2 regions of the Streptomyces sp. NBC_00503 genome follow, and region 2 is predicted to be linked to the other one. Evidence: riboswitches for the same ligand, from Rfam matches in the RefSeq annotation. Region 2 holds a riboswitch; the other holds the start of a gene.

Region 1 (5,146 bases), 3.4 Mb from region 2:
GTTGAGCAGCAGCGCGAGGCGCAAGTCGGTTTGACCGACCAGTGCGGTGAACGGGTAGGGCGTGCTCACGTGTTGCTCACTCCTTCGAAGGTGCGGACCGTTGTCGTCTGCGGCGCCGTTGCCGGGGGCGCCGCCCCCGGACCCCCGCGCCTCAAACGCCGGCGGGGCTGGATTTGGCCCGGCGGGCTGGATTGCGCGCAGCGCAATTCCAGCCTCGCCGGCGATTGAGGCGCGGGTCTGGGCGGAGCCCAGGGAACGGGCGAAGGGCGGGTCGGGGACAGGCCCCGCAGGGTCCCCGTCACGGCGCGCCCGGCGGGAGGAAGGGGAGGCCCGAGGGGGCTCCGTCTTCGATCAGGCGCAGCAGCGCAGCGGTATCGGCGTGTTCCTCGATCAGGTCGCCGAGCAGGTCGAGCTGTTCCTCCCGCAGCGTGCCGAAGGAGGTGTCCGGAGCCGGGATGAATCGGCGGCCCGCCGCAGCCGCCACCTCACGCAGGAACGCCCGGCGGAAGCCGTCCGACTCCAGTGAGCCGTGCCAGTGCGTGCCCCACACCTCTCCGACCCGGCAGCCGTCCAGGAAGGGGGTCCCGCCCAGGACTTCGGCCACGCCGTGGTGGATCTCGTAGCCCTCGACGGACTCGCCCAGCGCCGAACCCACGGGCCGCGCCAGGATCTTCTCCCGCTCGAAGCGGACGCGCACCGGCAGCAGCCCGAGCCCGGGCACGGAGCCCGCCTTCGACTCGACCTCGTCCTCGATGTGTTCGCCCAGCACCTGGAAGCCTCCGCAGATCCCCAGCACCGGCCGCCCCTCGGCGGCCCGCCGCGCCAGCGCGTCCGCGAGCCCGCGCTCCCGCAGCCAGGCGAGGGCCTTCACCGTGCCGCGGGTGCCGGGTACGACGACCAGGTCCGCGTCTGCCAGCTCCTCGGCCCGGTCCACGAACCGCACCACCACCCCCGGCTCCGCCGCGAGCGCGTCCACGTCCGTGAAGTTCGACATCAGCGGGACCGCGCACACCGCGACCCGCAGCACGTCCTCGCCTACGGGCGGGGCGACCACGGATTCCCGTACCGCACCCCGCAGGGAGACCCGCAGGCCGTCCTCCTCGTCGATGCCCAGACCGTGCTGGAAGGGCAGCACCCCGTACGTCGCACGCCCCGTCAGGCCCCGCAGCATCTCCATGCCGGGCTCCAGCAGGCTGACGTCGCCGCGGAACTTGTTGACCAGGTAGCCCGCGATCAGCGACTGGTCCTCGGGCGACAGCAGCGCCGTGGTGCCGAAGAAGGAGGCGAAGACCCCGCCCCGGTCGATGTCGCCGACCACGACGACGGGGAACCGCGCGGCGCGCGCGATCCCCATGTTGACGATGTCGGTGCGCCGCAGGTTGATCTCGGCCGGGCTGCCCGCCCCCTCGCAGATCACGGCGTCATACGTGCCCCGCAACTGCTCCAGGCAGTCCGTCACGATGCCGAGCAACTGCTCCTGGCGGCCGCCGTGCAGTGCTTTTCCGGGGGACGACCCCCCAGCCCCCCCGAAGAACCCGCGGGCGCTCATCTCGCCCACCGGCTTGCCCAGCAGCACCACCTGGCTGCTGCGGTCACTGCCGGGCTTGAGCAGCACCGGGTTCATCAGCGCGGTCGGCTCCACGCGCGCGGCCTGCGCCTGCATGGCCTGCGCCCGGCCGATCTCCGCGCCCTCCCGGGTCACGAAGGAGTTCAGCGACATGTTCTGCGCCTTGAACGGAGCCACCTTCACCCCGCTGCGCGCCAGCCACCGGCAGATGCCGGCCGTGACCACGCTCTTGCCCGCGTCCGATGTCGTACCGGCGACGAGGAGTCCCCCGCCGCGCTTCGCGCCGCTGCTCATGCGCGCCGCCCCTTCTTCTTGCGGGAGTTCGTACGGGAGACCAGCGTCCGGACTGCCACGCAGGCACCCAGCGCCGCCCATGTCACCTGCCGCGAAAGCCTGACCGCCCGCTCGATGTCGGCGACCTCCACCGGCCGCCCCGCCGCTCCGTTGAGCACGGCCCGGTGCTCGATGCGGCCCCCGTACGCCAGGGTCCCGCCGAGGCGGACGCCGAGCGCCCCGGCGAAGGAGGATTCCACCGGCCCCGCGTTCGGGCTCGGGTGCTTGGCGGCGTCCGCGCGCCAGGCCCGTACGGCTCCCCGCCGGTCGGGTCCGGCCAGTACGGCGGCCAGGGCCGTCAGCCGGGCGCCCGGCCAGCCCGCCAGGTCGTCGAGGCGGGCGGAGGCCCAGCCGTAGCGCAGGTAGCGGGGGGACTTGTGGCCGACCATCGCGTCCAGGGTGTTCACGGCACGGAAGGCCAGCAGCCCGGGGACGCCGCCGACGGCGCCCCACACCAGGGCCCCGACCACCGCGTCGGAGGTGTTCTCGGCGACCGACTCCACGACGGCGCGGGCCATCTGCTGTTCGTCCAGGGCCTGCGGGTCGCGCCCGCACAGGTGCGGCAGCCGCTCGCGGGCCGTCTCGGCGTCCCCGGCGGCCAGCGCCCCGCCGATGGCGCGGGCTTCGCGGCCCAGCGAGGTGCCGCCCACGACGGACCAGGTGGCGGCGGCGGTCAGGGCTATGCGGGCGGCGGCGGGCCGGGAGCGCACGGCGCGGGCGCCCAGTGCGCCGATGGCGGCCGCGCCCCCGGCGCACACCAGGGTGTGCAGGGCGCCGCGGGCGCGGTCGTCGCGCCACAGGGCGCGTTCGACCGCGGCGGCGGCTCGTCCGAAGGCGGCCACGGGGTGCCCTCGGCGCGGATCCCCGAGGATCCGGTCGCCGATCAGGCCGGCCGTGGCGCCGTACGCGAAGACGCGATCGGCACGCATGGTGGCAGGTATGTCCTCACTCAGGGTCCGCGCCCTGGTTCGACGTGTCCGGCGGCGAGAGTTCCTGGCTCCCGGTCGCACTCGGCTGGAGCGCTCCGGTGACAGTGGCGGGACCGCGCCGGATTCGCACCGGACTTCCTCTCCATGCCGCCGTATTGGCTCGGGCAGTCCACCACGCACCGCGAAGGCCCGTCAACTCGCCGTTGACCTGCGTCGGGGGCGCCGGGACGGCGGGCTCGGGGGAGCCGGGACGGCCGGGCCGGGTGCGCCGGGAGGGCCCCCCGGGCACGCGAAAGCTCCCCCCGGGGGAAACCCGGAGGGAGCGTTCGCAAGGGGGTGCCCGGTGTCTCAGGCGACGATCAGGTAGATCCCGTAGCTCACGGCCGCCGCGCAGAGCGCGAAGCAGGCGTAGGCGCCGGTACGGGCCAGGGTGGCGGCGCCGCCCTGCTCCGTGGCGGCCTCGTGCTTGGACAGGCCCATGAGACCGAGGGTGAACAGGGTCACGAGGACGACGGTGGCGGTGAGGCTGACCCCGAAGACGGAGCCGAGTGCTGCCCAGTCGATCTTCATACTGCGGATTCCTCTGTCGTTCTCGGGGTCAGACCGCCGCGGCCGGAGCCGCGGGGGTCGCCGGGGCGGCCGGGATGGTGGCCTTGAGGGCTTCGTCCGTCACCGCGGCGGTCGTGCCGGCGGTGCCCGCGAGCGGCGGGACGGCGACGGCGGCCATGGCCGTGGTGACCACGCCGGGCTCCTCGGCGGCGGCCGGGGCCACCTCGTTGACGTTGGTGTGGTCGACGACCTGGCGGCGCGAGATGAACCAGATGGCCACGCAGGAGGCGACCAGGAAGACCGCGACGGCGGTGACGCCGATGTCACCGGTGCGCATGACCAGCTCGGCGCCGGAGGCGACGAGGGCCGCGGCGGGCAGGGTCAGGCCCCACGCGATGAACATGCGGGTGGCGGTGGACCAGCGGACCACACCGCCCTTGCGGCCCAGGCCCGAGCCCATGACGGCGCCGGAGCACGCGTGGGTGGTGGAGAGGGAGAAGCCGAGGTGCGAGGAGGCCAGGATGACGCTGGCGGCCGAGGTCTGGGCGGCGAAGCCCTGCTGCGGCTGCAGGTCGGTCAGGCCGCTGCCCATGGTGCGGATGATGCGCCAGCCGCCCAGGTAGGTGCCCATCGCGATGGCCATGCCGGCGGAGACGATGACCCAGACCGGCGGGTTGGAGCCGGGGGCGATGGCACCGCCGGCGACGAGCGCCAGGGTGATGATGCCCATCGTCTTCTGCGCGTCGTTGGTGCCGTGCGCGAGGGAGACGAGGCCGGCGGAGGCGATCTGACCGGCGCGGTAGCCCTTGGCCGAGGTCTTCTCGCCCATGCCCTTGCCGACCTTGTACGTGACCTTCGCGGCCAGGTACGCGGCGATGCCGGCGACGATCGGAGCGGCGATCGCGGGGATCAGCACCTTGGTGACGACGACACTGCCGTTGACCGCACCCATGCCGGCCGAAGCGACCGCGGCACCGATCAGACCGCCCATGAGGGCGTGCGAGGAGCTGGAGGGCAGTCCGACCAGCCAGGTGACGAGGTTCCAGAGGATCGCGCCGACCAGTGCGGCGAAGATGACCTCCGGCTGGATGCCTTCCTCGTTGACCAGGCCCTTGGAGATCGTCTTGGCGACCTCCACGGACATGAAAGCGCCGACGAGGTTGAGCACGGCGGACATGGCCACCGCGGTCTTGGGCTTGAGGGCGCCGGTCGAGATGGTGGTGGCCATCGCGTTGGCCGTGTCGTGAAAACCGTTCGTGAAATCGAACACGAGAGCGGTGATGATCACGATCCCGAGGAGAAGCGTTATGTGCTCCATTTACCCAGGCTTCTGTTTGACGTCAGTGGTTCGTGGACCGTAGGCAACCTGAATGAACGGAAGGTGAACTGGCGGGGGTCGTACGGTGTATCGATCCGGCACCGGATCGGGACCTTCGTCCTGTTAAAGCCGTGGATCCCTCCATTGATGCACGTCACGGGCGGGTCCGCGCCCGCCCCGGGACGGGACTTCCGGTAGGTTCCGCCGCGCGGACGGGCCGGGGAAGAGACCCAGATCACCCTCCGGCGAGCCCCTCCCGCACCCTTCCGCTCTCCACGGGCTCCCCTTCCCCGCACCCTCCCACCGCCCTCCGCGGCCCCTTCCGTTTCCCCTTCCGCTTCCCTTCCGCATCCCGTCCGGTCGCCCCGGGGGAGCGGGGTGCGGCGCCGGGAACGCCGGGCGCGGCGATCCCCTCCGGTGGCCCGCCGCCCGATCCGCCTCGACACTGGA
Region 2 (5,146 bases):
ATTACTGGCAGGCCTCGCAGGACTCGGGGTTTTCAAGGGAGCAGGCGAGCGCTTCCGCGGCGGCGGCCTCGGCGGCGGCCTGGGCGGCTGCGTCGGCGTTGACCGGCTGGTTGTTGACCGGCTGCGGGAGCGCCACCGGGGTGGTGGCCTGTGCGGCGCGGGCGATCTTCGTCGCCGGGCGCGAGCGCAGGTAGTACGTGGTCTTCAGGCCCTGCTTCCAGGCGTACGCGTACATCGACGACAGCTTGCCGATGGTGGGCGTCTCCAGGAACAGGTTCAGCGACTGCGACTGGTCGAGGAAGGGGGTGCGCGCGGCCGCCATGTCGATCAGGCCGCGCTGCGGGATCTCCCACGCCGTGCGGTAGAGGTTGCGCACCTCGGCCGGGATCCAGCCGAAGCCCTGGACCGAGCCGGAGGCGTCGCGCAGCGCCTCGCGGGTCTGGGCGTCCCAGACGCCGAGCCGCTTGAGCTCCTGCACCAGGTAGCCGTTGACCTGGAGGAACTCCCCGCTCAGCGTCTCGCGCTTGAAGAGGTTGGAGACCTGCGGCTCGATGCACTCGTACACGCCCGCGATGGAGGCGATGGTGGCCGTCGGGGCGATGGCCAGGAGCAGGGAGTTGCGCATCCCGGACTTCGCGACCCGGGCGCGCAGCGCGTCCCAGCGCTCCGGCCAGTTCAGCTCGACGTCGTAGTGGTCGGGGTGCAGGACCCCGCGGGCGGTACGGGTCTGCTCCCAGGCGGGGAGCGGGCCGCTGCGCTCGGCCAGGTCGCACGAGGCCTCGTACGCGGCGAGCATGATGCGCTCGGAGAGCTTGGTGGACAGGGCCTTCGCCTCGGCGGAGTCGAAGGGCAGCTTCAGCTGGAAGAAGACGTCCTGGAGGCCCATCGCGCCCAGGCCCACCGGGCGCCAGCGGGCGTTGGAGCGGCCGGCCTGCTCGGTCGGGTAGAAGTTGATGTCCACGACGCGGTCGAGGAAGGTGACCGCCGTGCGGACGGTCTCGTCCAGGCGCTCCCAGTCGATGTCGCCGGTCTCGGCGAGCACGAAGGCGCCGAGGTTGACCGAGCCGAGGTTGCAGACGGCGGTCTCGCCGTCGTTGGTGACCTCGATGATCTCGGTGCACAGGTTCGAGGAGTGGACGACGGTGCCCGGCTCCGCGGTCTGGTTGGCCGTGCGGTTGGAGGCGTCCTTGAAGGTCATCCAGCCCTGGCCGGTCTGCGCGAGGGTGCGCATCATCCGGCCGTACAGGTCGCGGGCGGGGATGGTCTTGCGGGCCAGGCCGCCGGCCTCGGCCTTGCGGTAGGCGGCGTCGAACTCGTCGCCCCACAGGTCGACGAGGTCGGGGACGTCGGCCGGGGAGAACAGCGACCAGTCGGCGTCGGCGTTCACGCGGCGCATGAACTCGTCCGGCACCCAGTGGGCCAGGTTGAGGTTGTGGGTGCGGCGCTGGTCCTCGCCGGTGTTGTCACGGAGCTCCAGGAACTCCTCGATGTCGGCGTGCCAGGTCTCCAGGTAGACGGCCGCGGCGCCCTTGCGGCGGCCGCCCTGGTTCACAGCGGCGACGGAGGCGTCCAGCGTCTTGAGGAACGGCACGATGCCGTTGGAGTGGCCGTTGGTGCCGCGGATCAGGGAGCCGCGGGCGCGGATGCGCGAGTAGGACAGGCCGATGCCGCCGGCGTGCTTGGAGAGGCGGGCGACCTGGTGGTAGCGGTCGTAGATGGAGTCGAGCTCGTCCAGCGGGGAGTCCAGCAGGTAGCAGGAGGACATCTGCGGGTGCCGGGTGCCGGAGTTGAAGAGCGTGGGGGAGGACGGCAGGTAGTCCAGGCGGCTCATCAGCCGGTAGAGGGAGGCGACTTCCTCGACGGCCGCGATGCTCTCGTTCTCGGCGAGGCCGCAGGCCACGCGCAGCATGAAGAACTGCGGGGTCTCGATGACCTGGCGGGTGATCGGGTGGCGCAGCAGGTAGCGGCTGTGCAGGGTGCGCAGGCCGAAGAAGCCGAAGCGGTCGTCGGCGCCCTCGGTGAGCGCGTGCTCGACCAGCGCGTCGAGGCGGTTCGCGTGGAGCCGTACGAAGTCTGCGGTGCGGTCGGCGATCAGGCCCTCGCGGTGGCCCACCTCGACGGAGCCGGAGAACGAGAGGGAGCCCTGGCCGGCGGCCTCGTCGCGGACGGCGAGCGTCAGCAGGCGGGCGGCGAGCCGGGAGTACGCCGGGTCCTCGGAGATCAGGCCGGCGGCCGCCTCGGTGGCGAGCGTGCGCAGCTCCGCCTCGTCGGCGGCGGCGCTGCGGCCGCGCAGGGCGGCGGCGGCGACCCGGCCGGGGTCGGTGTCGGGCAGATCGGCGGTCAGCTCGGTGAGCGTGCGCAACAGCGCGGCCCCCGGACCCTCGTAGGCGGACGGGTCGGACTCGGCGCGCGGTGCGGAAGGCGCGATGGTCACGGGGGGAGCTCTCCCTCGCTCGGCTCCGGGAACACCGCTGGTGCGGGGCGCGAGGGGGCGCACGCGGGGGAGTGCGGGCCTGGCAGGGCACGCATACGCCACGTGACGTCCACCGGCCCAACCGCGAGGCCCGGACGAATCGGCACCCGGGTCGGTCGATCCGGGCGCACTGTCGACAGGTCCTCGGACTTGTGGATGCCCTCCGACCAGGTTCGACCAGGTCCGGGCATTTCATACCGTTGCGGGACAGTTCCGGATTCTCACCGGATTCCCCTGCGACGACAGCGAGGTCGAGCATACATGTGGGGGCCACCGCTTGCGGTAGCCCCCACATGTTGTGTCGCTCGTCGGTGGTGGCGCGCCGTTACAGCTCGACGCGGTAGGTGAGCAGGGGAAGGCCGGGGACCGGGTACCAGTCGCGCTCCGGGGTCCGGACGAAGCCCAGCCGGTGGTAGATCCGGTGTGCCCCCAGCATCTTCTCCGTGGTCGACAGCGCCAGGTGGGTCACGCCCTCCAGCTCCCGGGCGCGGGCCATGCAGGCGCGCACCAGGGCCTCGCCGGCGCCCCGGCCGCGGGCCTCGGGGGAGACGGCCAGCATCCGGAACTCCGCCTCGTGGGGGCCGGCGATCTGGGCGAGGGGGCTGCCGGGAGGGGCGAAGGTCACATTGCCGAGCAGCGTGCCCTCGTACTCCGCGACGATCACTTCGGCGTCGGCGGCCCGGCCGGCGACGTCGCGCAGCCGGTCCAGGTAGGGGTCGTCCTCGGCGAAGTCCAGCAGGTCGTCGCCGAGGTAGGCCTGTGCGGTGAGCTCGCCCAGCTCTTCGTATTCGGCGGCCGTTGCCGCCCTGATGACGATGTCCATGCGGTCGAGTGTGCAATACGGGTGTCGGTGCCCGGCGCTATCGTCGGAGGCAGCACCGTCGATGAAGGTGAGCGAGGCATGACCGTGATGACCGACAGGCCCCACATGCTGACCGAGGACTTCGAGGCCGTCGCGCGCATAGCGGCTCGCGAGCGAGTGGGCACACGGTTGGAGTTCATCGACGGGGTGATCAGGAGCAAGGCCATGCCGGACGGCGACCACCAGATGATCATCCAGTGGCTCACCCGGATCTGCATGCAGCATCGGCCCGAGCTCTGGCTGCACCCCGGGCAGGGGATCAAAGCGCAGGAGTACCGGGCAGGCAGGGCGATCCCGGATGCGGCGCTCGCACCCTCCGAGGCATTCGTCGGGCAGGGGGACTGGGTCGACCCGGATTCGATTCTCATGGTCGTCGAGGTGACTTCCTGGGACTCTGACACCCACCGGCGGGACCACGTCGAAAAGCCGCGCGCCTACGCGGAGACAGGCATCCCGCTGTATCTGCTGGTCGACCGGGCCAAGTGCGAGATCTCCGTCTACAGCGAGCCGGCGGGGCGGCGGTACGAGACGGTCCGCACCGTTCCGTACGGCAAGGACGTCGAGTTGCCCGACCCCGTCGGCATCACCCTCCAGACCGAGCCTCTCAAGGACTGGGTGCGCTGAGCATTTCGAAGGGCCCCACCGATGGAACTCGGCGGGGCCCTTCCAGGTGCCGTTCAGCAGCAGCGGAAGCCCTCGCGGGGGTCCGCCTCGCGCGCGTCCGTGCGGGCGCGCTCGAATTCGCGGCGGGTCGGAACCTCCGCCTCCGGGTCGTGCGTGCGGGCGTGAGCCACGTAGCGGTCGTACGCCGCCTCGCCCGAGAACTCCCGTACGAAGTACCGGGCCCGGCCCAGCGCGTGGCGAAGGCCCGTCACGCGACCGGTTCCTTCACGCGGCCCCCGCCCGAGTCGAGTCCGGCGGCGGCGAGCTCCGCGCGTTCCTCGGCGGTCGGGATCAGCCCGGCCGGGGCGATGATCCGGGACTCCTCCCACGGGGTCTCGGCCAGGGTGACGGACTCCGGCTTGCGGACGGCGTTGATGCAGGTCCGGGCGGCGTCGAGCAGGACGATGATGATCAGCAGTGCGAAGAGCACCGAGAGGACCCCGTCCACCGTGGCGTTGGTGACCACGGTGTGCATCTCGTCCATGTTCTTGGCGGGCTTGAGGATCTTGCCGGCGTCGATGCCGTCCTGGTAGAGGTCCCGCTGCGCGAAGAAGCCGATCTTCGCGTTGTCGGAGAAGATCTTCTGGTAGCTGGCGGTGAGGGTGACTGCCACGTCCCACGCCAGCGGAACGCCCGTCACCCAGGCCCACTTGAGCCGGCCCGACTTGACCAGCAGCGTGGTGCAGACGGCCAGGGCGACCGCCGCGAGCAGCTGGTTCGCGATTCCGAACAGCGGGAAGAGCTGGTTGATGCCGCCCAGCGGGTCCTTGACGCCGACCCACAGGAAGTAGCCCCAGCCGCCGACGACGACCGCGCTGGCGAGCCAGACGCCGGGCTTCCAGCTGATGTCCTTGAAGGACTTGTGCACGTTGCCGAGGGTGTCCTGGAGCATGAACCGGCCCACGCGGGTGCCCGCGTCGACCGTGGTCAGGATGAACAGGGCCTCGAACATGATGGCGAAGTGGTACCAGAAGGCCTTCATCGAGGAGCCGCCGACCACGGTGGAGAAGATCTCCGACATTCCGAGTGCGAAGGTCGGTGCGCCGCCCGTACGGGACAGCAGGCTGGCCTCCTCCACGTCCTTCGCGGCCTGCGCGAGGGCGTCGGGGGAGATGGCGAACCCGAAGTGGGTCACCGCCTGAGAGGCG

The links. Region 2 has a riboswitch for cobalamin ahead of OG490_RS24940 (ribonucleoside-diphosphate reductase subunit alpha). Riboswitches for the same ligand answer to the same signal wherever they lie in the genome.
Region 1: another riboswitch for cobalamin. It lies ahead of OG490_RS08945 (cobalamin biosynthesis protein); the one in region 2 lies ahead of OG490_RS24940 (ribonucleoside-diphosphate reductase subunit alpha).

The regions. Positions count from the first base shown of each region.
Region 1 is NZ_CP107855.1:1,911,125-1,916,270, reverse strand. It holds gene OG490_RS08955 (putative cobaltochelatase) at 1-69, opposite strand, end outside; partial or broken gene OG490_RS08950 (cobyric acid synthase) at 66-1,861, opposite strand; gene OG490_RS08945 (cobalamin biosynthesis protein) at 1,858-2,829, opposite strand; cobalamin riboswitch at 2,867-3,017, opposite strand; gene OG490_RS08940 (hypothetical protein) at 3,178-3,399, opposite strand; gene OG490_RS08935 (inorganic phosphate transporter) at 3,428-4,696, opposite strand.
Region 2 is NZ_CP107855.1:5,348,459-5,353,604, forward strand. It holds gene OG490_RS24940 (ribonucleoside-diphosphate reductase subunit alpha) at 2-2,434, opposite strand; cobalamin riboswitch at 2,592-2,732, opposite strand; gene OG490_RS24945 (GNAT family N-acetyltransferase) at 2,799-3,296, opposite strand; gene OG490_RS24950 (Uma2 family endonuclease) at 3,375-3,959, shown strand; gene OG490_RS24955 (YbdD/YjiX family protein) at 4,013-4,210, opposite strand; gene OG490_RS24960 (carbon starvation CstA family protein) at 4,207-5,146, opposite strand, start outside.